Regions from separate parts of the Lactococcus kimchii genome, predicted to be linked through region 2. Evidence: predicted binding sites of a transcription regulator. Region 2 holds the regulator's gene; the other holds the start of a gene.
What was found. Region 2 encodes HrcA, which represses chaperone genes, less so after heat shock. Its sites were predicted from a motif close to TTAGCACTCNNNNNNNNNGAGTGCTAA; they were not measured.
Positions count from the first base shown of each region.

Region 1 (16,483 bases), 1.6 Mb from region 2:
CGACCGCATCCAAAGCTTTCTTGATGACCGACAAACTCAAAGAATTTGGCAAGGTTATGGATCGAGCACACGATGCCCTCACAGCGCTCGGCGTTTCTCATCCTCGTCTGGATAGCTTGGTTGAAATTGCTCGTAATACTGGAGCTTTGGGCGCCAAATTGACGGGTTCTGGACTTGGCGGCGTCATGGTTGCTTTGGCTGAAAACGAAAAAGATGCTATCCGCATTAGCCAGCGCCTCCTCAAAAATGGAGCCAAAAACACATGGATTTACTCGTTTTAAAAAAACACTAAACCTTGCGCTGTTGAGCAGACAAGGTTTTTTTGATATAATCAAGAAAAGGCTTTCTTATTTTTGAAAATAGAGAAAGGAGCAAAATGAATCACTCATTTGAAACTTTACGTCAATTGATTGAAAAAATGGAGGTGGTCACCGTCAGCAGTGCAGTCAAAAAAACTGGACTAACCACTGATGAAATCATTGAATTCGTCCAAACTGACCCACATTTGCGAATTTTTGACGACCAGAAAAAACAGTGGATCAACGAAAACGTCGACGGTCACTGCTAAAGTTCACAATTTTTTTCATCAGTAGAGAATTTACTGACGAAAACTTAAAAATACAGAGATTTTACTGACGAAAATTTTCGTCAGCCCACACAAAAACCGTCAGCAAATTTGCTGACAGTTTTTTTATAATTCATGAAATTGCGCATAAAGTTCTTGACGATTTAAGCCGCGTTCTTTAGCAATTTGTTTGATGGCAACATTGGGCTTTGCTCCCGTAGCAATCAGATTTTGCACCGCTTCTAAAGGAGAACTTTCTGCTTGCTCAATAAGCGCTACGTCTTCGCAAGCACCAGCAACAATGATTAAACATTCGCCCTTGATGGGCTGCTCAGTCAAAGAATCTAAGACTTCCGAAATTTTTCCACGACGATATTCTTCGTAGATTTTAGTGAGTTCACGCACCAAAACCACTGGACGATCGCCGTAGACTTCTTGCATATTTGCCAATGTGTCAGCAACTCGAAAAGGACTTTCGTAAAAAATTTGTGTTTCAGGGTAGGCCAGTTTACTTGTGAAAAACTTGCGCTGTTCCCCTTTTTTGCGTGGTAAAAAACCATAAAAAATGTGAGGTTGCGCCACTAAACCTGAAGCAATCAAAGCCGTAATCCCTGCTGAAGCACCAGGAAGGGCAACCACATCAATTTGCTGCGCAATCGCTGCAAGAACCAAATCATGCCCAGGATCCGAAATTGACGGCATCCCCGCATCAGAAACCTGTGCAATCGATTTTCCTGAGCGTAAAAACTCCACTAATTTTGGAATTTTTTCTTGTGAATTATGCTCATGAAAAGACTCTTGAGGCACTTTGATTTCAAAATGATTCAAAAGTCGCAAAGTATTGCGTGTATCCTCAGAGCAAATCAAATCTACATTTTTCAAAGTCTCTAAAGAGCGCAAAGTCATATCTTGCATATTTCCGATTGGAGTTGGAACCAAATACAGCGTTCCTGATGTTTTTACGCCCTTAAATGAGCGCTGAATATTAAAAGTCATTTCTTCCATTAGCGATACAAAAGCTCCAAACAATCTAAGCAAGATTCACCCTCTGCTAAGCGCTCCGCATAGTGTAGATGACAAACATGAAAACCTTCATTAAAAATTTGAATCAAATTTGGATTCGGCTGATCTTTCAAGGTTTCTTTTTTGACTTCTTTTTTCTCAAATTCCGCCAAACGTTCACGCAATTTTTCTAATTCCATGCGTAATGTGGCATTTTCCGTAATGGACGCTTCAAGCACTTGTCTAATTCCCGAAACCTGTGCCAAAGTTGTGGTCAATGTATTTTCTAAATCCCCCAACTGTTCAAAAATATCATATTTATCCGCCATGCTTTACCTCAATTTCTGCAAGTTCGAACTCCTTGCTATATTCTCCACATCTTATTTTGACTCGATTATTAAGCACATTGAGTCCGATAACTCGCCCTTGCCCCTCAACGGTGTTGACCGTTTCTCCAAAATCGGGAAATCGTTTCTGCGCCTCACTATAAAATTGATCCTCATAAGTTAAACAGCACATCAAACGACCACAAAGGCCATTGAGTTTGCTCTGCTTGAGGGATAAATTCTGGTTTTTCGCCATTTTAATCGAAACATTGGGAAATTCATAAACAAATTCCGAGCAACACAAGGGACGTCCACATGGCCCAATCCCGCCAGAAACCTTCGCTGCATCACGTGGCCCAATCTGACGCAACTCAATTCGTGTCCGAAAAGCGACCGCTAATTCCCGCAACAGCAAGCGAAAATCAACACGATTTTCAGCAGTAAATGAGATAAAAAGTTGCTGTTGATCAAAGCTATAAGCCACATCAACAATTTTCATCTCTAAGTTTTGCACCTCAACCAGCTCACGCACGCGCTTCTTTGCCGCTCTTGAGTATTTTTTCAAAGCTGAAATTTTCTCTAAATCCTCAGCCGAAGCCTCTCTTAAAATCTCAAAATTGGGCACAATTCCATTAGTTTCTGTCAGTTTTCGAAGCACTTTTCCATAAAAAAGACCTTTTTCCGAACGAAGAATGACGCTACTTTGCACGTCGAAAGACGCGCTTGTTTCTGCAAAAATATTTGACTCTCCATGGGCAAATTTAATTTCATAAATCATTTTCTTCTCCTGCTCTCTTGCAAATTTTCCACTTCTTTGAGAGCTTTTTCATTCTTTATAGAACGATAAAATTCAAACTTGATTCAAAACGCACATTACTTTTCCACATTTTTATGGCTTGAAAAGTTTTGAGGATTTCTGGACTCATTTTTTCTTGATTAAAGAGCTGCAAAAGTAACTCAAAAGCAATGCTTTGCTTTTCTTTATCATCAAAAAGTTCAACCACTTCTCGTAAATACAAAAAGGCTTCATCCCCTGACTTTTGGAGCAATTTGACCAAATGTTGAAGTTTTTGTAATCCTTCATTGAACCAATTTTGCTGGCCAATCTCCAAAGCTTCGTCTGGCGAATGGCAAATTTGTGCCAATAATTCGGCTTGTGTTTTTAATAAACCTTTCTGCTCTAGAAACCCTTGCAAATAAGACACATTTTTTGCAAAATGAATGACTTGCGTCCGTGATTTAATCGTTTCTAAAATCATATTTTCATTATTGGTTAGCAGAAAAACGACGATTTGCGTTTCTGGTTCTTCAATTGATTTAAGGAGCGCATTGGCTGCGTTGGGATGCATTTTTTCTGCATCTCGAATCAGCACAACTTGCTGTTTTCCTTCATAGCCAGATTCGCTAAAAACTTGTGTCAATTCACGAATCTGAGCTGTTTTAATCATCTGACCTTCTGGTTCAACAAGATGCAAATCGGTAAATTCTTGCTGAGCGACCAAACGACAAGGGCGGCAATGCCCGCATGGCAAATGATTCTGCGGACTTTGACAAAAAAGTGCCTGACTCAGCCAGATTGCCAATTCAAACGAGCCAAAACCACCTGAAAACAAGTAGGCATGGCTTAATTTTTCCCCTTGCAAAATTTTGGAAAATTGCTTAAAAAGTTGGGGCTGAATCTCTGCTAATTCCACAAAAGAACCTCTCTTTTAAACCTAAAATACAAAAGCTGTTAATTTATTCATTCTTTGACCTTTAGTTTACAAATAATGTTCTAAATTTTTCACGGCTTGTTTTACTTATTTTACTTTTTTCACAAATTGTTCTTTTTCATTTAAAATTCGTTAGAAAAACGATTTTTAAGGACAGAAAGTGTATCAGAGATGACTTGATTTAAGGGTTGACTCGCATCAATTTTCACAAAACGTTCTGGTGATTTGGCTACAATTTCCAAATAACCTTGACGTACTTTGCGGTGCATTTCTGCGCGTTCCAAATCTAATCTATTGATTTCATCTGCTCGATTATTCATGATTCGTTCAAGAGCCACATCTGTGTCAACATCAAAATACAAGGTCAAATCTGGTTTTAAGCCATCTGTAGCAAAATTGTTGAGCCAATCCACGACTTCAACACCAAGCTCACGCCCATAACCTTGATAGGCCACCGATGAATCAATAAATCGATCAACAATAACAACTTTCCCCGCAGCTAAAGCTGGCAGAATTTTTTCTTGCATATGTAAACGGCGAGCTGCCGCAAAAAGCATCAATTCTGTCTTAGAATCAATCTCTGTATTTTTTGGATTAAGGATAACTTGGCGAATTTCTTCAGCCACTCGAACACCGCCAGGTTCGCGTGTCGCGACAATTTCGCGTTTCATGTTTTGGATTTCGGGCAAAATCGCTTGTAAAACTGATGTTTTACCGGCGCCGTCAGGCCCTTCAAGAGAAATAAATATTCCGTTCATAGGCTCTATTATACCAAAAAACAAACTTTTTCGCTTTTTTCCTAAAATAATAACGCCAGTTTTTGCGTAATTTTACTAAAAATTGTATAATATAACTGAAACAGCTTACTATTATTTGGCAAAAACAAATAATGGCAAGAAATCTTCACTAAATAAAACTCACCTGAAAGGACAACTATGAAAAAAATTCTTGTTGTTGATGATGAAAAACCAATCTCAGACATTGTAAAATTCAATCTTACCAAAGAAGGTTTTGAGGTCTTTACCGCTTTTGATGGCGAAGAAGCACTTGAAGCTTTCAAAGAAGTGCAACCTGACCTTATCTTGCTTGACTTGATGTTACCTAAAATTGACGGTCTTGATGTTGCCCGCGAAATCCGTAAAACATCAGAAACACCAATCATCATGGTTTCAGCAAAGGACAGCGAATTTGACAAAGTAATCGGTCTTGAACTTGGTGCAGATGACTATGTCACTAAACCTTTCTCAAATCGTGAACTTTTGGCACGGATTAAAGCAAACTTGCGTCGTGTCAATGCCGCACCTGTCGAAACAAATGATAATGTGAAAAAAGAATTGACTATCGGAAACCTCCGTATCAATCCAACACATTACGCTGCTTACAAAAATGATAAACAGCTTGATCTCACACACCGTGAATTCGAACTGCTCTATTATCTTGCTCAACATCTTGGCGAAGTAATTACTCGTGAAGCGCTCTTGGAAACTGTTTGGGGCTACGACTACTTCGGTGACGTTCGTACTGTTGACGTTACTGTCCGCCGTTTGCGCGAAAAAGTCGAAGACACACCAAGTCGTCCACAATATGTCTCTACACGCCGAGGGGTTGGCTACTACATGAGCAACCCACATGATTAAGTTTTTCCAGTCGTTAATCTTTAGAGGAGTAGTTGCCCATCTACTTCTTTTTGTCATTCTCTTCATGAGTGCTTTTGATTACAATCTGGTTCACTTTGGTTCGGTTTTAGCGAATTATTTTTTCTCTTTAATTTTCGTGGTGGTTTTCTTGGCGCAACAGCAGCATATGCTTCTTGCTATTTCTAAACAGATAACGAATATTAAAAATGGCTATTTACCTAGAGACAAACATCTTAAAGGAACCCGTGAAATCACGGATCTTTACAATAATATTTTAACACTTGGCGAGGATATCATCCGTACCCAGAATAATCTGGAAAATCAGCGGAATCAACTGGATAGTATCTTGGCCTACATGGTTGATGGAGTTGTTGCGACCGACCGTCGGGGCAATATTATCATGACCAACAAATCTGCACTAAGTTATCTAAATGCTACACAAGACGAGTTGATGCAAAAAAGTCTTGTCGAAGTCCTTCAAATCTCTGATCAGTACAATTTTTATGATTTGCTGGAAAAAGAACCTGAGGTTGTTATCGAAACGACTGACGGAAATAATGGTGCGATTTCTCTGCACGTCAAATTTGCCCTATTTCGGAGGGAATCTGGTTTTATTTCGGGAATTATTGCCGTTTTACATGACATGACTGAGCAAGACAAAGCTGAGCGTGAGCGTCGTCTCTTTGTTTCCAATGTTTCACACGAATTGCGAACGCCACTCACTTCCGTCAAAGCCTATCTTGAAGCGTTGGAAGATGGTGCCATTGATGACAAAGAAACGGCTTCTTCATTTATCAATGTTTCACTGACGGAAACCGATCGGATGATTCGAATGATTTCTGATTTACTGACGCTTTCGCGAATGGATCAAGATCGCATTGTTTTAGAAAAAGAAATGATCAATCTGACCGCATTTTTGAACTATCAAATCGATCGTTTGGTACAGATTATCGAAACTGGAGCGAACAGTTCCATCAGTTCTGATTTTACTTTCGTCAGAAATTTCCCTGAAGAGCCTATCTGGGTAGAAATTGACCCTGACAAAATGGCTCAAGTTGTCGATAATATCATCGGCAATGCCCTCAAATATTCACCAAAAGGTGGAACAGTCACCATTAGTCTGGAAACGCGTGAAAATGACGTCCTGATTTCAATTAGTGACGAAGGAATGGGAATTCCGAAGGCTGATTTGCTCAAGATTTTCGATCGCTTTTACCGCGTGGACAATGCTTCACGAAACTCCAAAGTTGGTGGGACGGGTCTCGGCTTGTCCATTGTCCATGACATTGTCAAAATGCATGGAGGTTCGATTTTTGCCACTTCTGATGGTGAAGGCAAAGGAACAACGTTTAGTTTTACTCTCCCTTATTCCTCTGAAGGCGCTGAGGATTGGGACGATTTTACTGACGAATTTGAATAAAACGCTAAAAACTACTGGATGCTCGCTTTTTTCGGGCTGGTCAGTAGCTTTTTTATTTTAGACAATTTACGTCAGCATTTTCTCTGACTTTTTTGATTTACGTCAGTAAATTTTTTTGCTGAATGCTTTTCGTCAGCAATTTCTCTGATTACAGTATTGCTTTTATTCAATTTTAAAAATATCTCATGGAAATCCCAGCCGTTTTCTGCTACAATGAATGTTATGACTGAACAAAATGGCTTTAAATATTCCATTCTGGCATCTGGTTCCACAGGAAATTCTTTTTATTTGGAAACTCCTCAAAAGAAAATTCTCGTCGATGCTGGACTCTCCGGAAAAAAAATAGAAAGTTTACTTAGTGAAATTGACCGCGACATTCATGACATTGATGCCCTTTTGATTACGCATGAACATAGCGATCATATCAAAGGAATTGGTGTACTCGCCCGAAAATACGGTATTGATTTGTATGCAAACGAAGACACCTGGACTGAACTTGACAGTAAAAATGCCCTCGGAAAAATTCCAACTGAGCAAAAACATCTCTTTGAAATGGGTAAAACAATGACGTTTGGCGACATTGATATCGAATCCTTCGGGGTGAGCCACGATGCAATTGCGCCCCAGTTTTACCGCTTCATGAAAGATAATAAAAGTTTTGTAATGCTGACCGATACTGGCTACGTTTCTGACCGAATGCGTGGAATTATCGAAAATGCTGACGGCTACCTCATGGAATCAAATCATGACATTGAAATTCTACGCATGGGTGCTTATCCGTGGCGCACAAAACAGCGTATCTTAGGCGATCAAGGCCATTTATCCAATGAAGACGGTGCCGAAGCAGCCTTCAACGTCTTAGGCAACAAAACAAAACGCATTTTTCTTGGCCACCTGAGTTTGAACAATAATATTAAAGAGCTTGCCCATTTGACCATGGACGGTTATTTACAACAACACGACGTCGATACTAAAAATGACCTCAAGATTCTTGATACAAGCCATGAACACGCAAGTAAACTCTACGACATCTAATTTATCAATAAAAAAGAACCCTTGATAGGGTTCTTTTTTATTCTTACATCATACCGCCCATTCCCATGCTAGGATCCATCGGTGGCATTGCTGGTGCTGGTTCTGGCTTATTCGCCACAACTGCTTCCGTAGTCAAAATCAATCCTGCAACAGATGCCGCATTTTGTAAAGCAGAGCGGGTTACTTTAGCAGGGTCAACAATTCCTGTTTCAATCATATTTACCCATTGACCAGTTGCTGCATTGAAGCCTGTGCCAACTTCTGCTGAACGAAGTTTGTCAATGATAACTGAGCCTTCATAACCTGCGTTAGCTGCAATTTGGCGAACAGGTTCTTCAAGTGCGCGACGAACAATATTGATTCCGGTTTGAACATCCCCTTCTTCTGAAAGTTTATCAAGGGCAGCAATTGCATTAATCAACGCTGTTCCACCACCAGAAACAATTCCTTCTTCTACTGCTGCACGTGTTGCATTTAAGGCATCTTCGATCAACAATTTCATCGCTTTAAGTTCTGTCTCGGTTGCAGCACCAACTTTAATCACCGCAACACCGCCAGCCAATTTAGCGAGACGTTCTTGTAATTTTTCACGGTCAAAATCAGAAGTTGTCTTTTCAATTTGAGCTTTAATAATTGCTACACGATCAGAAATAGCATCAACTGAACCAGCCCCCTCAACAATTGTTGTATGGTCTTTATCAATTGTTGCTTTAGCTGCTTGACCAAGTGCTTCAAGCGTTGCATCTTTCAAATCAAGCCCAAGTTCTTCAGTAATTACTGTCCCACCAGTCAAGATGGCCAAATCTTCGAGTTGCGCTTTGCGGCGATCGCCAAATCCAGGAGCTTTCACTGCAACAACATTGAAGACCCCTTTGATTTTGTTCAACACAAGTGTTGGCAAAGCTTCCCCGTCAACATCATCAGCCACAATAAGCAAAGGACGACTTGTTTTCAAAACTTGTTCAAGAAGTGGCAAGATTTCTTGAATATTTGAGATTTTTTTATCGGTGATGAGAATGTAAGGATTATCCAGTTCAGCTACCATTTTTTCAGTATTTGAAACCATATATTGGCTGAGATAACCACGGTCAAACTGCATTCCTTCAACCACGTCAAGCTCAGTTTGCATTCCTTTTGATTCTTCAATTGTAATCACACCATCAGCACCAACACGTTCCATCGCATCAGAAATGTATTCACCGACTTTTTCACTTCGTGATGAGACAGTTGCTACTTGAGCAATCGCTGATTTATCGTGAACAGGAATTGCCATTTCTTTAATTGCACTAACTGCTGCTTCAGCTGCCAGTTCAATACCACGGCGGATTCCAACTGGATTTGCACCAGCAGTTACGTTTTTCAAACCTTCACGTACAATAGCTTGCGTCAAAACAGTTGCAGTCGTAGTTCCATCTCCTGCGATATCATTTGTTTTTGAAGCGACTTCTGATACCAGTTTTGCACCCATGTTTTCAAAATGATCTTCGAGTTCAATTTCTTTAGCAATTGTAACCCCATCATTGGTGATCAATGGCGAACCATATGATTTTTCCAAAACAACATTGCGTCCTTTTGGCCCAAGCGTTGTTTTTACTGTATCTGCAAGGATATCAATTCCGCGCATCATCGCTGTTCTAGCATCACTTGAAAATTTGATTTCTTTTGACATTTTTGCTCCTTTATAAGAATAACTAAGAATTTTTTAATTGATTATTTAGACAATTGTAAAAGGCAATCAGTAGATTGCGCTTTAAGTGATTACTCAACAATCGCCAGAAGGTCTGAATCTTTGAGAATCAAGAACTCTTCACCGTCCATTTTTACTGTCGTTCCAGCAAATTTTTCAAAGATTACTGTATCCCCAACTTTTACTACTGGAGAAATCAGTGTCCCATGATTCGTTGTTTTTCCTGCACCGACAGCAACCACTTCAGCTGTTTGAGGTTTTTCTTGTGAGGCGCTTGTTAAGACAATCCCACCAATTGATTTTTCCTCTTCTTGTTTTACACGTAAAACCACGCGATTCTCTAAAGGTTTCAACATTTTAATTTCCTCCATTTTTTATTTTTTAGCACTCTATATCATTGAGTGCTAACCCAATTCTTATTTTATCTCAATGGTCAAATTTAGTCAAGAAAAAACCTCTAAAATTTCTATTTTTTATCAATAAAAAGAAATCGCTATCATTCCTCACGATTTAAAAGGGCAATTCTTCCGCTTCAAGCACAGTTTCCTCCAGTCTTGCTGTATTTTCTCGGTGAGCAATTGTCGCTCGACTTTCCAACACATCATAAGTTAAAATCAAAATTTCAGTGACATAATGTTTTTGATTTTGTTTGTCCAAATAATTGCGTGTCCGAATCTCGCCTTCTACGGAAATCAAAGTCCCTTTTTTAGCATAAGAAACCAGACTTTCTGCTTGTTTTCCCCACAAAACAATTGAAATAAAATCTGTTTCTCGTTCCCCATTTTCATTTTTATAGCGTCGATTAACGGCCAAAGTCGTTCGGACATAGGATTTTTCATTGGTCGTTTTCGAAATTTCTGGTGTGCTGGTCAAACGACCAATAAGCATTGTTTTGTTCATTATACTTTCCTCCTAATCTTCTATACGAAAATTAAAGGAAAATGTCACCATTTTTAAATAAAAAAACCTGCCCAATTTATGAGCAAGTTTAAAAGACTTTATTTAGCATTTAAAGCGGCAACAGTCATATAGTTATAAGGACTGTTGAAGTGAGGCAAGAAGAACAAATCAAGTAAAGCAATATCATCCACTGTTTTTTGATCTTGAATAGCCAAGCTAAACATATTGATATTTCCGCCAATGATTTCACTGTAACTTGCCAGCTGAGCACCTACAATACGGCGACTCTCTTTTTCATAAACAATCCGAATTTTAACGCTGTCATTATCCTCGTGAAAGAACCAAGCTTTTTGCTTATCTTCAAAGTCAGTATAAGCCACATCAAATCCCGCCTTTTTAGCTGCTTTAAGCGAAAAACCAGTTGAGGTCATGTGGTAGCCAAAGATAGAAATCCCATTTGATCCTTGCACACCCGCTGACTCGAGCGGTGTTCCTCCAATATTATGTCCCGCAACAATCCCTGAGCGAACTGCATTAGAGGCGAGGGCAATGTAGGTAAAATCTTGCAAAGCATTCGAATAAATCGTTGCCACGTCACCAACAGCATACACATCAGGATCACTGGATTGTTGATGTTTATCGACTTTGATTGCACCATTATTGAGAGTGTCCAAATGATCTGCAGCCAAGGCGCTATTAGCCGTAAAACCGATACAGTTAATAACAAGATCTACATCATAAGAAGCTTTGTCCGTCACGATTTGTGATACACGGCCATTGTTTCCTTTAAATTCTTTAGCAAATTCACCAAAATGAAGCTCAATGCCATGCTCTTGCAAATTTTTATCCATAGTTTGGGCAAACTCGGGATCATAATAAGAGGCAAGAGATGTTGATTCTGCGTCAAAAAGTAAAACTTCTTTACCCCGACGACTTGCCGCTTCGGCAATTTCAGTCCCGATATAGCCTGCTCCAATAACAGCGACACGTTTGACTTCTGTTTTGGCAAATTCTTCATCAACGGCTTGGCCTTCTTGGAAAAGCTTCAGAAAATGAATTCCTTCTAAATCTTTCCCAGGTAAATTAGGGATAATTGGTCGTGAACCTGTTGCTAAAACAAGTTTGTCATAAGTTTCGATGATTTCTTCACCTGATTTTGTTCTTGCGTGAACTTCTTTTTTAGCAAAATCAATCTCTGAAACTTCTGTTTCAGTCAAAATTTTAGCTCCTTTTGCCTCAAAATCAGCTGGTTTTGCATAAAATAATTCGTCAGGTTTTTCAATCTGGCGACCAACCCAAATCGCCGTTCCACAGCCCAAATAGCTCATGTTGTTATTGCGGTCAATCATCACGATTTCATGACCTGGATAATTGTCTAGTAAAGTATTTGCTGCGGCAATACCCGCATGGTTTGTTCCGAGAACCACGATTTTCATGTTGGAAAATCTCCTTTTTGTAAAATTTGTTTTACTTATTATAGTTTAACATAAGCTAGAACTTCCTCCTATGAAAGCGCTTGTGAACTTTGTGAAATGTCAAACTGACCTTTTTGACAAAGAAAAAATCCACCAGAATGGACTGATGAATTTTATTTTTTTAAGTTTAAGCTTGCCACATCGTTGCTGCATCAAACGCTGTACCAGCAACCAGATTATCAGGTAGTTCAATGATGCCACGAACTTCTGGTGCATTTGGCAATGCTAACTCACGAGCTGAGCAAAGCATTCCATAAGAAGCAATACCACGCAAAGCACCTGAAAAAATCAAAGCGCCATTTGGCATCATCGCTTCTGGAAGGGCAGCAACTGTTTTTAAACCTACCGCTGCATTTGGCGCACCACAAACAATTTGAACCGGATCAGCAAAACCAGCATTAACTTTACAGATGTGAAGGTGATCAGAATCTGGGTGATCTTCCATTTCAACGATTTCAGCAACAACGAATTTAGCTTGGATGTCATGAACAAGAAGTTCAGTAAAACCTGATTTCCCAAGTTCTTTATTCAATACTTCAATGTCATCTGCTGATAATTCAACTTGTCCATTAACGGATAGGTTGGGGATTAAGCTCTTAGCTTCAAAGATATTCCAAGCCACTGTTTCTTTCGTTTCTTCAACGAACACTCGTGCGACTTTTCCCTTGCGCTCAAAGCTCACCTTTTGCCCTTTGTCATTTGCCACGATAAGCATTAAGACATCGCCAACGTTTGTGTTATATGTTGCAATCATTTTCCTAATTTTCCTTTTAATTTCTTCACATTTTTACTGACGTATTTTTTCGTCAGTAAATTGGGCGCATTTTTACTTAGCGCTTGCTAAAAAGTTATTAACTTCTTCTTTTGTTTTGCGTAATTTATTGACCAAACGCGCAGTTTCTTTGCCATCTTCAAGAACAACAAAACTTGGAATGCCCATGATGCCCCATTCTACTGCGACATCCATGTATTCGTCACGATCAACTTGCACAAATTCAAACTCTGGGTTTTCAGCTTCTATTTCAGGCATTTTGGGTTTGATAAAGTTACAGTCACCACACCAGTCAGCTGTGAAAAAGAAGACACGTTTTCCTGATGCTTTAACTAATTCTGCTAAGCTTTCAATATTTTCTGGGATAATCATAATTATTTTCCTTTCTTGTGAAAATTCCTAGATAACAGTTAAACGATTAACTGTTCCTCATTTTTTTCAAAAATTTCTAAAGTTTTGGCATCAATATCAAAAGAAATAGCGAGATTTTCACTTACAATTCCTCCTTCAAACAGCGCGCCATCTTTGGGATCTTCAAAAATCCAGACCGCATCAATTTGCCGTCCAGAAAAATGCTTACGGATAGTGTCCGTCAGCTCACGCAAGAGATTCTCTTCCATGTTTTTGTAGGTATGATAAGCCACGTGAGCAACCGTCGCACTTGCGATGAGTCCCAAACCAAACTTCAGTATTTTTTTCATATGGAAATTTTAACATATTTCCTGCTATAATTATAGTGTAAATCATTAAAAAAATTGCTGACGGCTTTCATCAGTAAAATTTCTTAACTTTTGGAGGAAAAAATGGAACTTTTTGACAAAATTAAAGCACTGACTGAAATTCAGGCTACATCTGGCTTTGAAGGCCCTGTTCGTGAATATCTCAAAAAACGTATGATTGAACTTGGCTATCAACCTGAATTCGATGGACTTGGTGGTATCTTTGTTACTAAAACATCAAAAGTCGCAGATGCACCTCGGATTATGGTTGCTGCTCACATGGATGAAGTTGGTTTTATGGTCAGCAGTATCAAAGCTGACGGAACTTTCCGTGTTGTTCCACTTGGTGGTTGGAATCCACTTGTTATTTCTGGTCAACGCTTTAGCTTGTTTACGCGCGATGGGAAAAAAATTCCAGTTGTCACAGGTGGTCTGCCTCCGCATCTCTTACGTGGCACGGGTGCTACCCCACAAATGCCTGCTGTTTCTGATATTGTATTCGATGGCGCTTTCGAAGATGCTGCTCAAGCTCGTGAATATGGTGTAGAACAAGGGGATGTTATCATTCCTGAAACAGAAACAATTCTTGCTGCTAATGGTAAAAATGTCATTTCTAAAGCTTGGGATAATCGCTATGGATGTCTTATGGTTCTTGAACTCCTTGAATTCTTGGCAGACAAAGAATTGCCAGTAACTCTAATTATTGGTGCCAATGTCCAAGAAGAAGTTGGACTTCGTGGAGCAAAAGTATCTACTACAAAATTCAACCCTGATCTTTTCTTTGCCGTTGACTGTTCACCAGCCAGTGATACCTTTGGCGATGATAACGGCCGCCTTGGTCAAGGTACAATCTTGCGCCTTTTCGATCCTGGTCACATCATGCTGCCAGGAATGAAAAACTTCCTGATTGACACTGCTCAACAAGCTCAAATCAAAACACAAGTTTATATGGCAAAAGGTGGCACAGATGCTGGCGCTGCACACTTGGCAAATGAAGGTGTTCCGTCAACAACCATCGGTGTAGTTGCACGTTACATCCACAGCCATCAAACTATTTTTAATCTTGATGATTTTAACCACGCACAAAACTTCTTGCGTGCAATCGTTAGCTCATTAGACGCTGAAAAAGTTAGTCAAGTTAAAAATTACTAATTTTTAGCTCTACATCAAACAAAAAGACACTAGGCAAATCAAATTCCTAGTGTCTTTTTTGTTTTTAATTACTTTTAGCAGCTGCTCCAAAGTCAACACTTGGTAAAATCTTTTTCCAAGCATCTGCTAAGTCACTAGCTGATCCCCCGATTGAGAAATTGTAGCTCGTCGCAGGCGCTCCCGCTTTTGTAGCCCAAAAACTCGTTGTCGTGTCTCCCTCAAGATTGACCTCTTGAGTTTTTCCATTAGCTAGTTTAACTGAGACTTTTCCAGCTTTCTCACCTGTACTCACTAAGACTTTACTCTTAGTGACATTAGCATCCTGATTAGGGTCTGGGAATGATTTTCCGGCTCCCAAAATAGCTGGGTCTGCCGCATTGATTGCATTCACGAGCTGTGCCATGTAAGCTGCATTATTGATATAACCTGAGTTGCTTGACATCGGAGAATTATCATCGTGACCAGCCCAACCACCAAGGGTTACGGTAGGTGTTGACAGCATCATCCAAACGTCTGTATAGTTATCTGTTGTCCCTGTTTTTCCGGCCCATTGTACCCCAGAAGCCAGAGCAGGGTTAATTGCTTGTAGATTGCTATAGAACTTACTCGTTTTTTGAGCTTTAATCGCATCTTGGAGCATATATTCCATAATCGTTGAGGTCGCTTCGGAATATACCTGTGTGCCTCCCGTGTCCTTGTGTTGATAAATTACTTTCCCAGTATCATCTTTGATACTATCAACGATATACCAAGGTTCGTACTTCCCACCATTGGCCAAAGTTTGGTAACCATTAGTATGCTGAACAACAGTTGGATCTACCCCACCGCCAAGTGGCAGTGATTCAACTGAATAATCGGAAATCTCATATCCCATTTTGGTCATATAAGGTTCAACAGATTTTCCTGTTTTTAAAATGGTTTGATAAGTCCAATAGGCTGGAATGTTATAGGACACATTGAGCGCTTCTGAAAAAGGCATCATGGCTGTTCCAGTTGAGCCAACGTGTTCAATGTCTTGACCACTGCTATATTTGGCTGGATAATTAGACAGTACGCTAGCAGAACCCATCAACCCCATGTCAATGGCTGGACCATAGGCGAGAATTGGCTTGATTGAAGAACCAGGAGAACGTTCGGTATCAAAAGCATGGTTGACTTGATTGCTTGAATAGTCTAAACCGCCAATGAAACCATATACAGCACCAGTTTTATTATCCATCAAAACATTACCGGTCTGGATTATCCCTGTGCCGTCTTGCATCAAACTTCCGTAGTTAGCAACGGCGTTTTGCATTCCTGTATAAACCGCTTGATTGATTGTCGTTGTGACTGTGTAGCCACCGTTTTGCAGGGCTTGCTCAGCCAGATTTTGATAGTGTTCCTTAGTTGTGTCATTACCAAGAGCAGTCGCCGAGACTTTATCTCGCTGGATTAAATAATTATAAACTTTTGTGACCGCTTCAGTGTAGGCCACATTGTAGAGATAGCCGTGTTCTTGAGATTCTGCTGGAGCTGTTGGTAAAAATTCTTGAGAAATATCGTAAGCTTTGTATTTTTCATAGTCCGCTTTTGAAAGGTAGCCCCCACGATAAAGATTAAAGAGGACATCTTTTTGTCGGGCGAGTCCATAGCTCATGTTTTCTTTTGATTTCAAAGAACCATCAGCCGCGTAAGGAGAATAAACAATTGGACTTTGTGGTAAACCTGCAATGAATGCTGCTTCTGGGACTGTTAAATCTTTTGCCGACTTGCCGAAAATCCCTCGAGCTGCTTCTTCTACCCCCGCAATATTTTGTCCTTTATTGTTCCGACCAAAAGGAGAAACATTGAGGTAGTCCGTCAAAATCTGATCTTTGCTGAGGTAGTTATTGAGCGCTAGAGCATACACAATCTCACTGGCTTTTCGTTGGAAAGTAACACTATCTCCCAAGACCTGTTGCTTTATCAGCTGTTGAGTCAAAGTTGACCCACCTGATGTCAGACCGCCACCAACTGAGCCAATGATTCCCCGAATGATTGCTTTAGGAACGACACCTTTATTGGTTAAAAAGCTGTTGTCTTCGGTTGCAATCAGTGCATTT
Region 1 covers NZ_SDAK01000001.1:2,045,864-2,062,346, reverse strand. Annotated here, with positions in the region: gene mvk (mevalonate kinase) at 1-281, shown strand, start outside; gene EQJ87_RS10315 (hypothetical protein) at 377-568, shown strand; gene rsmI (16S rRNA (cytidine(1402)-2'-O)-methyltransferase) at 692-1,570, opposite strand; gene yabA (DNA replication initiation control protein YabA) at 1,570-1,896, opposite strand; gene ricT (PSP1 domain-containing protein) at 1,886-2,671, opposite strand; gene EQJ87_RS10295 (DNA polymerase III subunit delta') at 2,727-3,587, opposite strand; gene tmk (dTMP kinase) at 3,728-4,363, opposite strand; gene yycF (response regulator YycF) at 4,541-5,242, shown strand; gene EQJ87_RS10280 (ATP-binding protein) at 5,235-6,662, shown strand; gene EQJ87_RS10275 (MBL fold metallo-hydrolase) at 6,885-7,697, shown strand; gene groL (chaperonin GroEL) at 7,741-9,366, opposite strand; gene groES (co-chaperone GroES) at 9,456-9,740, opposite strand; gene EQJ87_RS10260 (single-stranded DNA-binding protein) at 9,895-10,284, opposite strand; gene nox (H2O-forming NADH oxidase) at 10,383-11,720, opposite strand; gene ytpR (YtpR family tRNA-binding protein) at 11,887-12,513, opposite strand; gene EQJ87_RS10245 (thioredoxin family protein) at 12,586-12,903, opposite strand; gene EQJ87_RS10240 (hypothetical protein) at 12,942-13,232, opposite strand; gene pepA (glutamyl aminopeptidase) at 13,335-14,402, shown strand; gene EQJ87_RS10230 (transglycosylase domain-containing protein) at 14,467-16,483, opposite strand, start outside.
Region 1: the regulator HrcA is predicted to act here: its motif matches at 9,766-9,792, upstream of groES (co-chaperone GroES).

Region 2 (16,483 bases):
TGGAATTGATCCCTCAGTAATGAACGAAAGCCCCATGACAATATTTGTCAGACCCGCATTACGTTCTTCTTTGGTAAATTTATTTTTGAACAACAGTACTGCAACAGTTGTTGCGAGCGGTGGAACCATCCCACCAGCCATGACAGCCGCCATTGTTACAGAACCACCAGTTGATACAGTAGCTGCTAATGTGCCTGTTGCAAAGATATAAGCAGCTTTATTGATTGGACCACCAAGGTCAATAGCCATCATTCCCCCGACAACTAAACCAAGAACCAAGGCAGATGCCCCAGATAAACTTGACAAGAAGTTAGAAAGTCCAGTGTTAATTGCAGCCATTGGAATATTGACAAAGAGCATGAGGAAACCTGTGATGAATGTCCCAACTAATGGATAAATCAAGATAGCTTTAATTCCATCAAGTGAACGAGGAAGTTTTGCAAAAGCTTTACGTAAAAGGATAATCACACCACCGGCAAGAAAACCACCCACTAGGGCTCCTAAGAAACCAGATGGGATCATTTTAGCAGGATCTAAATGGCCAAATGCAAGACCAGAAGATGCCATAGAACCAGCGACAAAGCCAGCAACCAAACCAGGTTTATCAGCAATGGAGTTTGCAATGAAACCAGCTAAAACAGGTAACATGAAGGCAAAAGCTGCACCACCGATATTTTTAAAGTAAGCAGCCAGAGGATGATAAACTCCTAGATTAGCTAATTGACTTTGAGGAACTCCCATTGCTTGGTCAATCAAGAAAGCAAGAGCAATAAGTATCCCACCACCAACAACGAATGGAAGCATTGCAGAAACCCCACCCATTAAGTGCTTATAGAATGCTTTTCCTAAACCACCAGATGATTCTTCTTTTACTTCGTCTGTTCCGTCTGCTTCATAGATTGGTACTTTACCTGAAAGTGCACGATTAATTAATTCTTCAGTATCTCGAATGGCATGAGCAACCGGAACTTGAACCATTTCTTTACCAGCAAAACGATTCATTTCAACTTTTTTATCTGCAGCCACGATAACCGCATCTGCTTTTTGAATATCAGCTGAAGTCAATTTGTTATCAATTCCACGCGCACCATTGGTTTCAACTTTGATGCCTACACCCATTTCAAGTGCTTTTTTCTTAAGCGCTTCTTCAGCCATATATGTATGAGCAATCCCCGTTGTACAAGCAGTTACAGCAACGATATAATGCTCAGCATTTTCCACTACTTTAACTTCTTCTTGTTTCTCAGAAAAGAGCTGAATGACTTCACGCGGGTATTCAACTTTTCTCAAACGATCTTGAAAACCGTCTTTAAGAAGATAAGTGGAAAGTTGTGCCAAAGCTTCTAAGTGAGTATCATTAGCGCCGTCTGGTGCTGCGATCATGAAGAAAAGATTGACAGGCTGTCCATCTAATGCGGCGTAATCAACACCAATTTTTGATTTTGCAAAAAGAACGACAGGTTCATTGACCGCTGTATTTTTACTGTGAGGCATTGCAATTCCATCACCAAGTCCAGTTGAAGTCTGTGCCTCACGTGCCATAATTCCTGCTTTAAAAGTTGCGAAATCATTAACATAACCTTCAGAAACTAATTTATTGACCATTTCATCAATAACGGCTTCTTTGCTAGTTGCTTGGAGGTCAAGAATCATAACCTCTGTTTTAAGTAAATCTTTTATTTCCATCATTTCACCTCTGAAATATTAACTTTTTTATAAATTTCTTCCAAAAATGCTCGGCTTGGCATATCATCTGAGAATGCCTTTGAAGTTCCACAAGCAATTGCTTGTCTAAATGCTAAGAGTGGATCTTTAGACTGGCTATATTCAGCTAAAAATCCTGCGACGGTCGAATCACCAGCACCAATAGAATTTTTTAACTCTCCTTTAATTCCTTGAGCAAAATAAACTTTCTCATTTGTAAAGAGGAGTGCTCCATCACCAGCCATTGATACGATAACATTTTGAGCACCCATTTCTAAAAGTTTTTGACCATAAGGAATGATTTGCTCATTATTTTTGAAGCTTGTTTCAAAGATTGCTTCTAGTTCTTCTCGGTTTGGTTTAATAAGGAGGGGATGAGCAGGAAGCGAATCAAGTAATTTTTGACCATCAACATCCATAACAAAAGTTGCTTTTTGCTTTTGGACTTTAGCAATCAAGCGTTCATAGAAATCTTCTCCAAGAGTTTTAGGGATTGTACCTGCAAAGACAACGATATCATCCTCTTTCAAATGATCAAATTTTTCAAGAAAATGATTGATTTCGCTTTCTTTCAGTTTTGGTCCAGCCGCATCAAGACTTGTTTCACTTTCCTGACTTTTCAGCTTGACATTAATTCTTGTTAAATCTTCTATTTCTGTAAAATCTGCATCAATCTGATTCTCATTTAAGAAATCTTTAATATATTGACCAGAAAATCCACCTACAAAGCCTAATGCTTTGCTTTTGGCACCTATAAGACTAAGCATGCGGCTTTCCATAATTCCTTTACCACCTGCTGAAATCTGTGTTTTTCCTGTTCGATTAACCTCACCAAGTGCTAACTCTTCATAATTCATGAAGTAGTCAAGTGCTGGGTTGAGTGTTACTGTATAAATCATAATTCTCCTTTATTTAAGACGTAGGTTTACAAATACTAACTTTAGTGAAAATTTTTTCACTCTATTCATTTAAAAACAAACTCTAATTATTCTCGGTAATTAATTCAACTTCTTCAGAATTAGCAAATTTCACAAAACTCATTTGTCCCAATTTTGAAGAATCAGCTAGAATGTAGGCGCTTTGACTTTGCTTGACTGCCAATCCTTTAATAGCCGCTTCTTCATGGTCTGGCGTCATCGCTCCATGTTGCTCATCAAAGCCGTTCGCTCCAACAAAGGCAACATTAAATTGGTAAGCAGAAAGCTGTTCTAAAGCCTGACTCCCAATGATTGCATCCGTTACTTTTTTAACTCGTCCCCCCAAAAGATAGACAATCAATCGATCATTTGTCAGCTTCGATAAATGTGTCACTGAGTTGGTAACAATTGTCAAATATAGTTCCGATTGATTAATAAGCTCTGCTAAAACTGCTGTCGTTGTTCCTGCATCCAAAAAGATAATATCTCCATCTTGAATCTTACTCAAAGCTTTTTGGGCGATTTTTTCTTTTTCTTGAATGTTTTTGAACGTTTTTTCAGAGATACTTAATTCTTCTGATAGGTCTTGTGTAAGTTCGGCACCTCCATGCACTCTTCTAAGACATTTTTCATTTTCTAATTCGTTTAAATCACGTCTAAGTGTTGATATAGAGCAATCCATGAGGGTAAGAAGTTCCTCTATTGTTGCTCTTCTATTTATTTTTAGATGATCAACAATCCGTTTCTTTCTTTCGTTTGCTAACATTTCCTTCTCCTGAATTCGTTTACAAAAATCATTATAACATCTTTATATTCCAAAATCAACCACTAACTTCCATTTTCTTTCAAAAAAGTTCAAAAAAAAAAAAAAAATAAAACTAACAAAGATTAGTCTTATTTAATATACTCAAGTAACTCTTGCACAGATTGCACGTAGTATTCAACAGCCACTCGTATTACCTCATCTCGAACCGTCATGTCAGCAAAATGAAGTCCTGACGCGCCCGATTTATTGGAACCAATAAAAGCAAAGATACTCGGTGCTTGTTTTTGATAATTAGCAAAATCTTCCCCAGCACTTGATGGTTCTGGATAGATGACTTGATCATGCCATTGCTCAGTTCGCTTTCTGATTAAATCTGTTAATTCAAAATCATTAAACGTGAGATTTGCTTCCATCAACCAATCAATTTCTACCTCAACATCATATGCTTTTGCGATAGAATCAATAATTTCACTAAATCTTCTTTTAGTTAAAGAACGCACTTCGTTATCAAAAGTTCTTATCGTCCCCTCCAAACAAGCATCATTTGGTAAGACATTCCAAGTCGTCCCCGCTTCAATATGGGTGATTGATACGACAGCAGATTTTAGAGGTGAAATATTTCTGGAAACAATTTGTTGAAGATTTTGGATAATCGCGGCACTAGCTAAAATAGGGTCCCGCCCTTCTTGAGGGTAAGCGGCATGACTCCCTTGACCTTTTATTAAAACTTTAAAACGTTCAACTGCTGCCATGACCCCTCCTTCTCGTAAACCGATTACTCCTGCGGGTAGAGTGGGCATATTATGATAGCCAACAAAGGCTTGGACATCTGAAACTAAGCCTGATCCTAGGATTTGTTTAGCACCTTCACCAATTTCTTCGGCAGGTTGAAATATGAGTTTTACTGTTCCCTTGAGTCTACTCTCTCCTTCTTTTAAGATTTTAGCTGCCCCTAAGAGGCTAGTCATATGTAAATCGTGACCACAAGCGTGCATGGCTCCTTTATTTTCAGATGAAAATTCTAGACCCGTCTCTTCTAAAATAGGCAGAGCATCAATGTCAGCTCTTAGAGCAATGACCGGTTCTCCTGAACCAATCTTAGCAATAAGCCCCGTTTTTAATTGGCTCTCCATTATTTCAATTTGCCAGTCGGATAATTTTTGACGGATAAAATTTGTCGTTTCTACCTCTTGTTCTGATATTTCTGGATGGGCATGGAGATAATGCCGAATTTCAACAAGTTCTTTATAAAAATTTTCTTCAATCATAGAAACAATTGTATCAAAAATAGCGAAGTTTTAGACTTCGCTATTTCTCTTTACTTCATTTAATTTTTAAATCAGAAAAGAATTTTTTGTAGATCCTTACTATTAGAGCAACAGCTATTATCACAAAAGTTAATAAAGAAACCACACTTCCCCAGATTGTTGCAGGACTCATTCCGAAGTAAGAATAAATTTTTCCTGAAAATTTACCTGGTACCTCTACCGCGAGAAGACCATTTGGTGACAGCTCTGTATTAAGTTGTACTTTTTTGTTAGAGGTTTTTATATATGCTTTAAACCCTTTATAGTAAATTTCTGGTAGCTCGACCTTTGCTTTCGACTCTGTGCTAACCTTAAGCGTTATATGTGACCCCTTTTTATGAAACTCGGATAGCGTTATTTTCGGAGAAAGAGCCTTTGGTTCCCCTCCTCGTTGGTTGAGATAATTTACTGCTTGATTGCGCATTCCATAAGCATTCTGATCCTTATAAAATTGCTGAATTGTTTTATCGTAGGACTGATAATGAGTTCCGATACTCTGAGGTAAATACTCCCCAATTGCAATAGAGTCTGGATTATCTTCGTATCTGAATCCAGAATTATTCAATGCTGTCTGAGCACCAGAGAAGAGTAAACCAGAGCCTTTTTTTACACGTTCGCTGAATTCATTGAAAAGAAAAAGAGAGCTCACACTTAACAGAATCACTGATAAAATTAGTACTGTTTTCTTAGGTACTACTTTTAATACTACCGGTAGGATGGTGCTCAATGCAAGTGCGCTAAAAATCCCAAACAATGTTGAAAATCGGGATGGACCTTGAATAAGTGCAAAAAACGAAAACAGTCTCCAAGGGAAGATGGGAACCTGCATAGCAACGATAGTCAAAGCAAAAAATGAGAATATCAAACTATACTGAGCTTGCTTTTTCTTAAAATTGATTAGAGAAGTGATAAAAGTAATCAAAACCAAACTTACAGAAACTAAAGAAGGAAAATTATAGTAAAGAAATTCCTTTTTAAACAAACTATTCCAATCACCAACAAAATAACCAATATTATTCCAGCCGAAAGCATGAGAAAAATCCCGATTAGATACATTATAAATTCCAGAAGTTAGATTCTCCAACATAGGGAAGAGGAAGAAAGCTGAAAGACCTATTGCAGCTATAACAGCTCCAAAACCAATTAAAGTGATTTTTAAATTTTCTCGAAGCTGATGTTTTCTTATTAACAAAAGTATGCTATATAAAAACACAAATGGAATTAAGCAAATTGTTGTCACCGTATGCGAGAGAGGTAATCCCGCTACACCAAAACTAATCATCGCAAAGGCAGTGAAATCTCTTTTTTCAAATAGTTTAGTAATTCCAAATAAGAGCAATAAGGCAAACAAAATTACCAGTGGTTGGCTCGGATTCGCATAATAATAATACAAGTTAATATAAGTGGAGTTTGAAAAAATAAAAATAAGAGCAGCTAAAAGACCATAAACTTTTGGATACTCAAAGTCTCGTAATATGAAATTTGTGAAATGATAAATCAAAATCCCTGATAAAAAAACAACTGAACTTGTAAATAAGGCAAAAGCGAGGGGCCAGCCTCGAACTAAAAATTTCAAAAAAGAAATCAAGTAAGTGGGTAAGGGCCCGTAAAATTCGTTCCAAGCATAACCAAAACCATTCAGTGCATGCGGATCAAACTGAGCAATAATCTGGCCATCTTTTAACGAGCTAAGAGTTGACATAACTCTAGCATAGTTAAAAGCAAAATCATTCCCCACATGAAAATTTCCACTATAGAATGGGAAAGTAACCCCAGCAGCAAGCAAAAATATAATAAAATAAAAAAATAGATTATTCTTCCAAAAATCAGATATTTCATTTTTAGTAGTTATAATGTCCATTATTAAATACTTCTCTTTCAATAAATATTAACTCAATGATTATTATAACATACATTCTGGGAGGTTTAGAATAAAAAAAGTACCAGCAATCTGCCAATACTTTTTTACACTTCTATTGAACCACTCATCCAAATGATTTATTATTTGCTTTCTTCGAAGTCGCCGTCAAAAGTATTGTCATCTTTTGGAGCACTTTCAGCACCTGCGCCAGCTTCACCGGCAGCGCCTTGTGCAGCATTGGCTTGTTCATATAGTTTCACCGCAAGGTTTTGAGCGATTTCAGAAAGGGCCTCTGATTTAGCTTTGATGTCGTCGATGTTATCACCTTCAAGCGCTTTTTTGAGTTCTTCTTTAGCGTCTTCGGCTTTTTTAACTTCAGCTTCGTCAACTTTTCCTTCAAGGTCTTTCAACGTTTTTTCAGTTTGGAAAACTAAAGCGTCAGCTTCGTTACGTGTATCTACTTCTTCTTTACGTTTTGCATCAGCGTCAGCATTTGCTTCAGCGTCTTTCATCATCTTATCAATTTCTTCATCAGAAAGACCTGAGTTTGATTTGATAACGATTGTTTGTTCTTTTTGTGTGCCAAGGTCTTTAGCTTTAACAGAAACAATACCATTTTTATCAATATCAAATGTTACTTCAATTTGTGGGATACCACGTGGTGCTGCAGGGATATCTGTCAATTGGAAACGTCCCAAAGTTTTGTTATCAGCAGCCATTGGACGTTCACCTTGAAGTACATGAATATCTACAGCAGGTTGATTGTCAGCAGCAGTTGAGAAGACTTGTGATTTAGAAGTTGGGATAGTTGTGTTACGGTCAATCAATTTAGTGAAGACACCACCCATTGTTTCAATACCAAGTGAAAGTGGAGTAACGTCAAGAAGAACAACATCTTTAACGTCACCAGTAATCACACCACCTTGAATTGCTGCACCCATAGCAACAACTTCATCAGGGTTTACTGATTTATTTGGTTCTTTGTTTGTTTCGTGACGAACAAGTTCAACAACAGCAGGGATACGAGTTGAACCACCAACCAAGAGAACTTCGTCAATATCAGAAGTTGACAAGCCAGCATCAGAAAGGGCTTGGCGAACTGGTTGACGTGTAGCTTCAACAAGGTCATGTGTCAATTCATCAAATTTAGCACGAGTCAAAGCCATTTCCAAGTGAAGAGGTCCAGCAGCACCGGCTGTGATGAACGGCAAGCTGATTTGAGTAGTTGTTACACCTGAAAGGTCTTTTTTCGCTTTTTCAGCTGCATCTTTCAAGCGTTGCAAAGCCATTTTATCTTGGGCAAGGTCAATTCCGTTTTCTTTCTTGAATTCGGCAACCATCCAGTCAATGATTTTTTGGTCAAAGTCGTCACCACCAAGTTTGTTGTTACCAGCAGTTGCAAGGACATCAAAGACACCGTCGCCAAGTTCAAGAATTGAAACGTCGAATGTACCACCACCAAGGTCAAATACAAGAATCTTTTCATCTTTATCTGTTTTATCAAGACCATAAGCAAGAGCTGCTGCTGTTGGTTCGTTAACGATACGTTCTACTTCAAGACCAGCAATTTTACCAGCATCTTTAGTGGCTTGACGTTGAGCGTCATTGAAGTAGGCAGGAACAGTAATAACTGCTTTTTCTACTTTTTCTCCAAGATAGCTTTCGGCTGTAGCTTTCAAGTTTTGCAAAATCATAGCTGAGATTTCTTGTGGAGTGTATTCTTTGCCGTTAGCAGAAACTTTTTCAGAAGTACCCATTTTTGATTTGATAGAAATGATTGTTTCTGGGTTAGTCACTGCTTGACGTTTTGCAGCATCACCAACGATGATTTCACCATTTTTGAAGGCTACGACTGAAGGTGTTGTACGATTTCCTTCTGGATTTGGAATAATTTTTGATTCAGTTCCTTCAAGAACTGCGACTGCTGAGTTTGTTGTACCAAGGTCAATACCGATGATTTTAGACATAGTTATAATCTCCTTAATTTCATTTACTTATGAGTAGTTTACCGACTTTTCGGTCGATTTTTTATTTTATATTTTATTGAGCAACAACGACCATTGCTGGGCGAAGTAAACGTTCGTGAAGTTGGTAACCTTTTTGGAAGACTTGCACGATACTGTCAGCAGGATGTTCGTCATCAGCTGGGACAGTTTGTACCGCCATGTGAAGGTTATGGTCGAATTTATCGTAAGAAACTTCTTCGACGCCTTCTTCTTTGAGGGCTGAAACTAGGCTTTCTTGCACCATTTCCAAGCCTTTTTTGACGTCATCTGTCAAACCTTCAACAGCAAGGGCACGTTCTAAGTTATCTAATGATGCTAAGATTTTCTTTGCTAAATCTTGTGAACGATATTTGATAAGTTGCAAACGTTCTTCATTTCCTCGACGTTGAACATTTTGCATTTCTGCAGAAACACGTAGAAATTTATTTTCCCACTCACTTGCTAATTTTTGCGCTTCTTCAACTTCATTGATTTCTTCTTCAACGATGTCCTCGAGTGCTTCCTCAGTTATTTCTTCTGTGACTTGCTCATCAACTTGTTCGTTTTTGATTTCTTCTTTGATTTCTTCGGACATAAATCCTCCTTTTTTAAATAGCTTTTTAATCATTTACTTATTTCGTAGTGGTTGCCATCAAGATAACGATAGTAATCACTTAGCTTCATCGTTAGTACTTTTGCAACTAAATCTAATATAGATAGGGTTCTTTGATAATCCATTTCTACAGGACCAACGACGGTTAAAGTTCCAAGCCCCCGATAAGGAATAACGAACTTTTGGGAAAGCAGGGTTAAATTTTTCATGTATTTTTCATCATTATCAAACTTAACAGCTCGCATTTCGTCGTTACTTGTGATTTCGCGAATCTCATGGAGCATTCGTTCGTCATCACTGAAAAGTTTATAAACTTCTGCTAAATTTCCTGTGGCATAGTCAAAAATATTTTTGCGACCAGAAACAGTCAGATGTTCGGTGAATAAATCATTGAAAATTGATTCAAATAGTCCTAAAACTTCACTTACTACTTTGAAATAGCGCTGGACAATCTGCGGAATTTCTGTACGCAAAGTGTAATGAATATCGATCATTTTCTTGCCAACCATACGTTCTTTAACCAAGTTACTAAAAACAGCTAAATCCGCTTCAGTCATTGATTTTGGAAGCATGAATTGGTTCGTTCTTACTTCCCCAGTATTGAGCGTAATCACGGCAAGGATAGAATGGCTGTCAAGCATGACTAATTCAAAAGAAACGAGAACTTGGTCACGCTGTGGGACATTGAGTACAAAGCTTGTTAACCCGGTTAACTCGGACAGGCTTTTTGCTCCTCTCTCAAAAAGATCGGATAGGCGATAATATTCACCGTCAAAGTCTTTCATGACCTTAAATAGATCATTTTGACTAAACTCTTCGAGTTGAATGACATTTTCTACGAAATATTTATAACCCGAAACGCTAGGAATCCGACCACTCGAGGTATGTTCTTTTTGAATCAAGCCTAGGTTCTCTAAGACTTTCATATCATTTCTAATGGTGGCGCTAGAGGCTTGAATGCTGTCAAGGAGCGACTTTGAACCAATTGGTGTATGTTCCTTGGCATAAAGTGAAACAATCAGATTTAAGATTTGTCTTTGACGTTCTGTAATCATTAGCTGCTCCTTTCCTTAGCACTCTTGTACCTCAAGTGCTAACAAATTTATTATAACCCTTTGCGTGTGCCTTGTCAAGAAAAAAGGCACAAAAATTAGCACTCTTTTTGATAGAGTGCTAATTTCATTTTATAACTTCTTCAAATCACTAGAGTTTTGCCAAATATTAAAGAGGCAAACGAGCATTACAGCTATTTCAAAGATTTTTTCTAGCCCTATTGCATGTTGGATATAAAGGATGATATAGTCCAAAATCAACAGGGTAGCCACAATTTCGAAGAAAACAAACGTAGCGCGCCAGAATCTCCAGAGAAGATATAAAAGTAAACAAAAGATAAGGAAATAAACTAGATTCTGCCAAATCATCACATTCGCCCAAATTTTCTGAGTAAATGGTTGGAAGATGGAAGTAATTTGAGTGAAAAAGTGACCAAAAACATTGTTATGACTCACCAGACTTTTCATCAATACAACAGTACTATAAACAAAGAGACCCACATTGAAAAGAAGGAGAATTTGTTTTCTATTTAGCATTTCCTTTTCCTTTCGTCCCTTATTACTTGTTAGGCAGTAATTTTAGGTATTCTTCGAGTGTTAGTTTGTGCTCGGTCATATATTTGGCATTTTCGATACCTACATAACGAAAATGCCAATCTTCATAGTCTACGCCTGTTTCAGCTTGTTTTCCTGCAGGAAAACGCAGAATAAAACCGTAATTTGGAGCGATAGCGGCAATTTGTGGAGCAACTTGGCTCGCATTTAAGCTGTCGATATCACTCATATCAATAGCCAAGCCTGTTTGGTGCTCTGAGCTTCCTGGTGGTTGCGAGTAGGTTTGAACATTTTTGATTGCTTCTTGACGAGAAATAGGTTTTCCATCAACATTAACTGTGCCATGTCCTGCCATTTCGTCTTGGATGTAGCCTTCGTAAAGCTCTGACTGATAAGCAACTGATCGATAGCCGGAGATGAGATGCTCGGCTGGTGATATTTTCTGTGCTGCTGCTAAAAATTCTGTAACCTGATTAGCAATTCGCTGATCAACTTGGATGGAACCAACACTCGCAAGAGAGGGATTCAGCTCGGGTTTGGTCGAAGTGCGATTGACCAAGACGAGTTCCCAATCGGAAGGTCTAGCACTCGGCAAATCTTGGGGTGAAATTTGAGATTGGCTTGTGCTCTGGGTCTCGCTTATTTTCTCTGAGGTGGCTTGGTTTGTTGGGGTAAGCGATGGGTGTGAGGTAAATTTTTGAATGCTTGTTTGATCATTGAGAAAGATAAAGGCAAGCAATGCTACAAGGAGAGTGACTAAGGCAATTAGGCTGATGATTGCGCGCTTTTTCATTTTTCCTTTAATTTTTCACTTCCTAATGCGCGGTAGCTCATATCGCCAATTTCTCCAACGGTAAACTGACCATTTTCGTAGGTGAGATGAGTAACCGAACCATTATCAAGGCCGTGGGGGCGTGGTAATTCTGGTCGAACGAGCTTGACAAAGCTACCAATAGTCATACCGTGGCTGACAATGACAATATTTTTAGCGCCTGCAGCAACGGATTCTTCGGCAATGTCCGAAAAGCCTTCTAAGATACGGCCTGAGAGTTGTTCCCATGTTTCAGCCCAACCTGCTGTATCTACGGCATAAATGGCGTTAGCAATTTGTTCGTCTTCGGGAAAACTTCCGTTTATCATGCCATTTTCAGCAAAAATTCTTGGGAGGACGCCATCAAATAATTCGCCATCGTAGCCGCCGTCAAAAGAGCCAAAGCACCATTCGCGAATTCGTTTGTCAAATTTGTAAGGAATGCCTTCGTTGTCCGAATTGCTCAAAATGAAACCCATTGTCTGGATTGTGCGACCTGAGTCTGAGGAATAGGCACGGTCAAATTTGATTCCTTTTTCTTTAAAGCCGAGTCCTAATTCAATAATACCCAGTTCTCCTGCAGCGGTCAGCGGAGTGTCTGACCAACCTTGTGCGCGTCCAATGGTATTAAACATTGTCTTACCGTGTCTTACCAAATAAATATTTACCATGTTTTCTCCCTCTTAATGCTGTATTTTAATTATATCAAAATTCATTTTTTCGCTTCAAGTTTTGTAAATTCTTTCTTAAAACGTTTTTCAGAGACCACTTTAATGTCGCTTTTTCCTAGATAAATCAAGTAATCTCCTACTCGAGCTGCTCCACCAAACATTAAACTAAAGCGAAGCTGGTCGGGAATTTTGGGATTCCAGAAACAGATTTGTTTGTCAAATAGATGTTGTACCCAATCTTCTACAATTTCATTTTCGTCATGAACTACTTGCCAGGCTTCAACAATTTGTTCACCCATTTTTACTTGCATTTTTTACACGCTCTCGTTTTTTAGTTTTTAAAGGAATGAATTGGTGCAGGAATTTGTCCTCCGCGCGCGATGAAATCAGCTGATGAGGCTTTATTGACACGCATGACAGGGGCAACTCCGAAAAGTCCGCCAAATTCGATTTGTTCGCCTTCTTTACCCATTGGAATAATGCGGACAGCAGTTGTTTTTTGGTTGATAACCCCAATAGCTGCTTCGTCGGCAATCATTGCGGCAATGGTCGTCGCTGGAGTTTCTGCTGGAATGGCAATCATGTCAAGTCCAACAGAGCAGACGCAGGTCATAGCTTCTAATTTTTCGATGTTGAGCGCACCCGAATTGACCGCGGCAATCATGCCTTCGTCTTCGGAAACGGGAATGAAGGCACCAGAAAGTCCACCAACGCGCTCGGCTGCCATGACGCCACCTTTTTTAACGGCATCATTGAGCATGGCAAGGGCTGCCGTGGTTCCATGTGTTCCAACGGTTTCTAAGCCCATTTCTTCAAGAACACGCGCTACGGAGTCGCCAATAGCTGGCGTTGGAGCGAGTGACAAGTCAACGATTCCAAACTCAACGCCCAAGCGCTCTGAGGCCATTTGACCGACCAATTGACCGATACGAGTGATTTTGAAGGCTGTTTTCTTGATGGTCTCGGCTAAAATGTCAAAAGATTCGCCACGAACTTTTTCCAAAGCACGTTTGACCACGCCGGGACCTGACACGCCAACGTTGATAATCGTATCAGCCTCACCTACGCCGTGGAAGGCACCCGCCATGAAGGGGTTGTCTTCGACCGCATTGGCAAAAACAACCAGCTTGGCGTTCAACCATTTGTCGCCCTTGGACATGATTTTGATGGTTTCACCCATGTCGCGCACAGCGGTCATGTTAATGCCTGTTTTGGTTGAGCCGACGTTGACTGAAGCACAGACGCGTTCAGTGGCCGCAAGGGCTTTAGGCATTGATTTGATGAGGATTTCGTCGCCTTTTTGGTAGCCTTTTTGAACCAAGGCTGAATAGCCTCCAATGAAGTCGATGCCGATTGCTTTTGCCGCGCGATCCATAGCGAGTGCAAGTGGAGTGTAATCGTCAGCGTCTGTTGCTGCACCAATGATGGCAATAGGGGTCACTGACACGCGCTTATTGACAATTTTGATGCCGAGTTCACGACCAATGTCGTTTCCAACTTCAACAAGTTTGCCAGCTTTAGTGGTGATTTTTTGATAAATTTTTTCGGCAGCTTTGTCAATGTCTGCGTCAATACAGTCCAGTAAGCTGATGCCCATTGTGATTGTGCGAATGTCAAAATTTTGCTCTTCAATCATGGCAATGGTTTCTTTGATGTTTTGAATATCCATTTTTTGTGCAAGTTCCTTTTTTCGTGATGATTTCGTGGGGGAGTGATTTTCGTCAGCATTTTCTCTCTGACGAGAAATCCGTCAGTAAATTCTCTGATAAAATAATTTTCGTCAGTAAATCCGCTGATTTTTTGGCTTATAATTTGTGCATAGCGTTAAAAATTGCTTCATTTTGAACGTGAATGTTAACACCAAGTTGTTCGCCTTTTTTGATCAATTCCGCTTGAAATGCTGAGAAATCTTCACTTTTGGTTTCAACGACCATCATCATCGTGAAAGCTCCGCTCATCAAGGTTTGGGAAATTTCGAGGATGTTAGCTTCAAGTTGTGCCAAGGTTTCTGTTACTCCAGCGACAATCCCTATTTTATCTGTTCCAACTACGGTTACAAGTGCGTGCATTTTGTTACTCCATTCAAATTTTTTATCTTAATTATACCATTTTGTCAGTATTTTTTCTGCTGCTGTTGGAGAGATTTTACTGACGTAATTTATTTTTGTTCGGAAATTCATTTTTCTGTTTCATAAAAAGAGGTAAAAAAAATAAAATCCTGACGTCCCGTGCTTTCTCTTGGCTTTTTTGATATAATCTGCTTATTATGACTTTTAAAACTTTTCTTAATTTTACGCGGATTCAAACTTTGCCTGCGGCTTTGCTGTCGCCAATTGCTGGACTGCTTTTTTCACTTTGGTATTTTCGGAGTTTTCACTGGTTGCCCACGCTTTTCTTTTTTATCGGGCTTGTCAGTATCAATCTTTTTGTGAGTGCGTGGAACAATCTGATGGATTACCGTAAAGCGCTCGATCCTGAATACAAAAAATGGAACATCATTGTTGCTCGAAAAATCAATCCGAAGTTGGCTTTTAAAATTTGTATGATTTTCTTACTCATCGATCTTCTGGTTGGTCTGGTGGTGCTTTTTCTGACTAATTTGGCGATTTTGCCCATTGGCGCGCTTTGTTTTTTGATTGCGGTTTTCTATACTTATGGGCCTTTTGCTTTTTCTCGTTTTCCACTGGGTGAGCTTCTGGCAGGACTTTGTGAGGGCTTCATCGGCTTTTTCCTTGCGGTCTATATCAATTCTTACGATAAAGCGTACTTTTTCATCCGTTTTGATGGCTGGAAAATGGAGTGGACTTGGGATTTTGCAGTGCTGATTCCGATTGTTTTAGTCGGATTGATGTGTTTTGTGCAAAATTTCAATATTATGTTGAGTGATAATCTTTGCGATTTGGAGCAGGACGTGAGAAATCAGCGTTTTACATTGCCTTTTTATTTGAAAACTCCGTTGAGTTTGACTTTGTTTGCTTGGTTGTATGGCTTTGCGGCTTTGTGTATTTTATTAGCTATCGGCTTTGGGATTTTACCTATTTGGTCTTTGTTAATGCTGCTGATTGCTCTTAAAGTCGTTCCTAATATCAAAAAATTTCGGGCCAAACAGGTCAAATCTGAAACCTTCCATCTGCAAATTGACAATCTGATGTTGTTCAATGGCGCTCTGGCGCTGACCCTCTTGTTGGGAATTTTGTTTAGAAAATAAGTCTTGGTCTGCTTTTAAAAAAATCATCTGCTTGAAAGGATGATTTTTTGCTTAAAAGTTTTGTGAAGGGGCAATAAACACTTCCCTCAAAGGTGATTTCATGTTAAAATATTCTTATGATTACATGGTTTAAGTTGACGCCGACTTACAGTTTTGGTTTTTTCCCAATCGGTCTCCTTTTTTTGTTCCTGCAAAAAATCCCTTACCTTCTTTTGCCGCCCTTGGGCGTTTCGATTGCTCCTTTGATTAAGCTGCCTGAACATCTTTCGTGGTTTGATGGTTTGGAAAAAATTCTGGGACTTCTGACATTATTAACTTTTTTATTTATTGTGCGGGATGATTTGCAACCACGCCATTTGTTTTTGCGCGCCGCTGTGGTGCCACTCAGTATTTATTATGTGGGCTGGGGCGTTTATTGTCTAGGTTATCAAAATCTTTTGATTTATCTTTTTTTCTTGATTGCGACGCCTCCACTGTACTATTTTTGCCTCGGGCTTTGGTTGAAAAATCGACCGGCTACGTTTTGTGCCTTGGTTTATCTGCTGGTGCATTTTATCAATTTTGGTTTGCATTTTTAAATAAAGAAAAAGCGCTGAGGCGCTTTTTTTATTTTTTTAATGTGAAATTGATCAGCACTGGCTGATGATCAGAAGATTTGAATTGATTGTCAATGGTTTTGACGGAGAGGCTTTGGATGTTGCTTGAGACCAAAAAGCCGTCAATGATTCCAAAGGTGTTTTTGGGATTTTTTGCTTCATAGGCATAGTCAAGCGAGCGCACGGTTGGGGCGTTTGTAGGGGCTACAACCCGCATTCCTTTTGGAAGATGAGCAGTCGGAAACGGCTTCATCCAAGTCAATTCGGGGTGGGCTTTGCCAGCCAAAACGTGATTATAATCGGCCCCGCAAATGATGTAATCTCCTGCTTTGACGTATTTTTTCATTTTATCAAAAAGGGTCAAGAGCTGCTCTCTTTGAATTTTTTGGTCTTTGATGAAGGCTGACATATGGGTGTTAAAGATGACAAACTTTTTG
Region 2 covers NZ_SDAK01000001.1:474,232-490,714, forward strand. Annotated here, with positions in the region: gene EQJ87_RS02330 (PTS fructose transporter subunit IIABC) at 1-1,686, opposite strand, end outside; gene pfkB (1-phosphofructokinase) at 1,686-2,603, opposite strand; gene EQJ87_RS02340 (DeoR/GlpR family DNA-binding transcription regulator) at 2,686-3,387, opposite strand; gene EQJ87_RS02345 (amidohydrolase) at 3,516-4,655, opposite strand; gene EQJ87_RS02350 (glycosyltransferase family protein) at 4,711-6,555, opposite strand; gene dnaK (molecular chaperone DnaK) at 6,696-8,522, opposite strand; gene grpE (nucleotide exchange factor GrpE) at 8,596-9,135, opposite strand; gene hrcA (heat-inducible transcriptional repressor HrcA) at 9,165-10,208, opposite strand; gene EQJ87_RS02370 (hypothetical protein) at 10,338-10,742, opposite strand; gene EQJ87_RS02375 (M15 family metallopeptidase) at 10,765-11,553, opposite strand; gene EQJ87_RS02380 (histidine phosphatase family protein) at 11,550-12,242, opposite strand; gene EQJ87_RS02385 (hypothetical protein) at 12,284-12,553, opposite strand; gene EQJ87_RS02390 (PFL family protein) at 12,574-13,911, opposite strand; gene EQJ87_RS02395 (ACT domain-containing protein) at 14,048-14,311, opposite strand; gene EQJ87_RS02400 (UbiA family prenyltransferase) at 14,509-15,450, shown strand; gene EQJ87_RS02405 (hypothetical protein) at 15,567-16,028, shown strand; gene EQJ87_RS02410 (exonuclease/endonuclease/phosphatase family protein) at 16,057-16,483, opposite strand, start outside.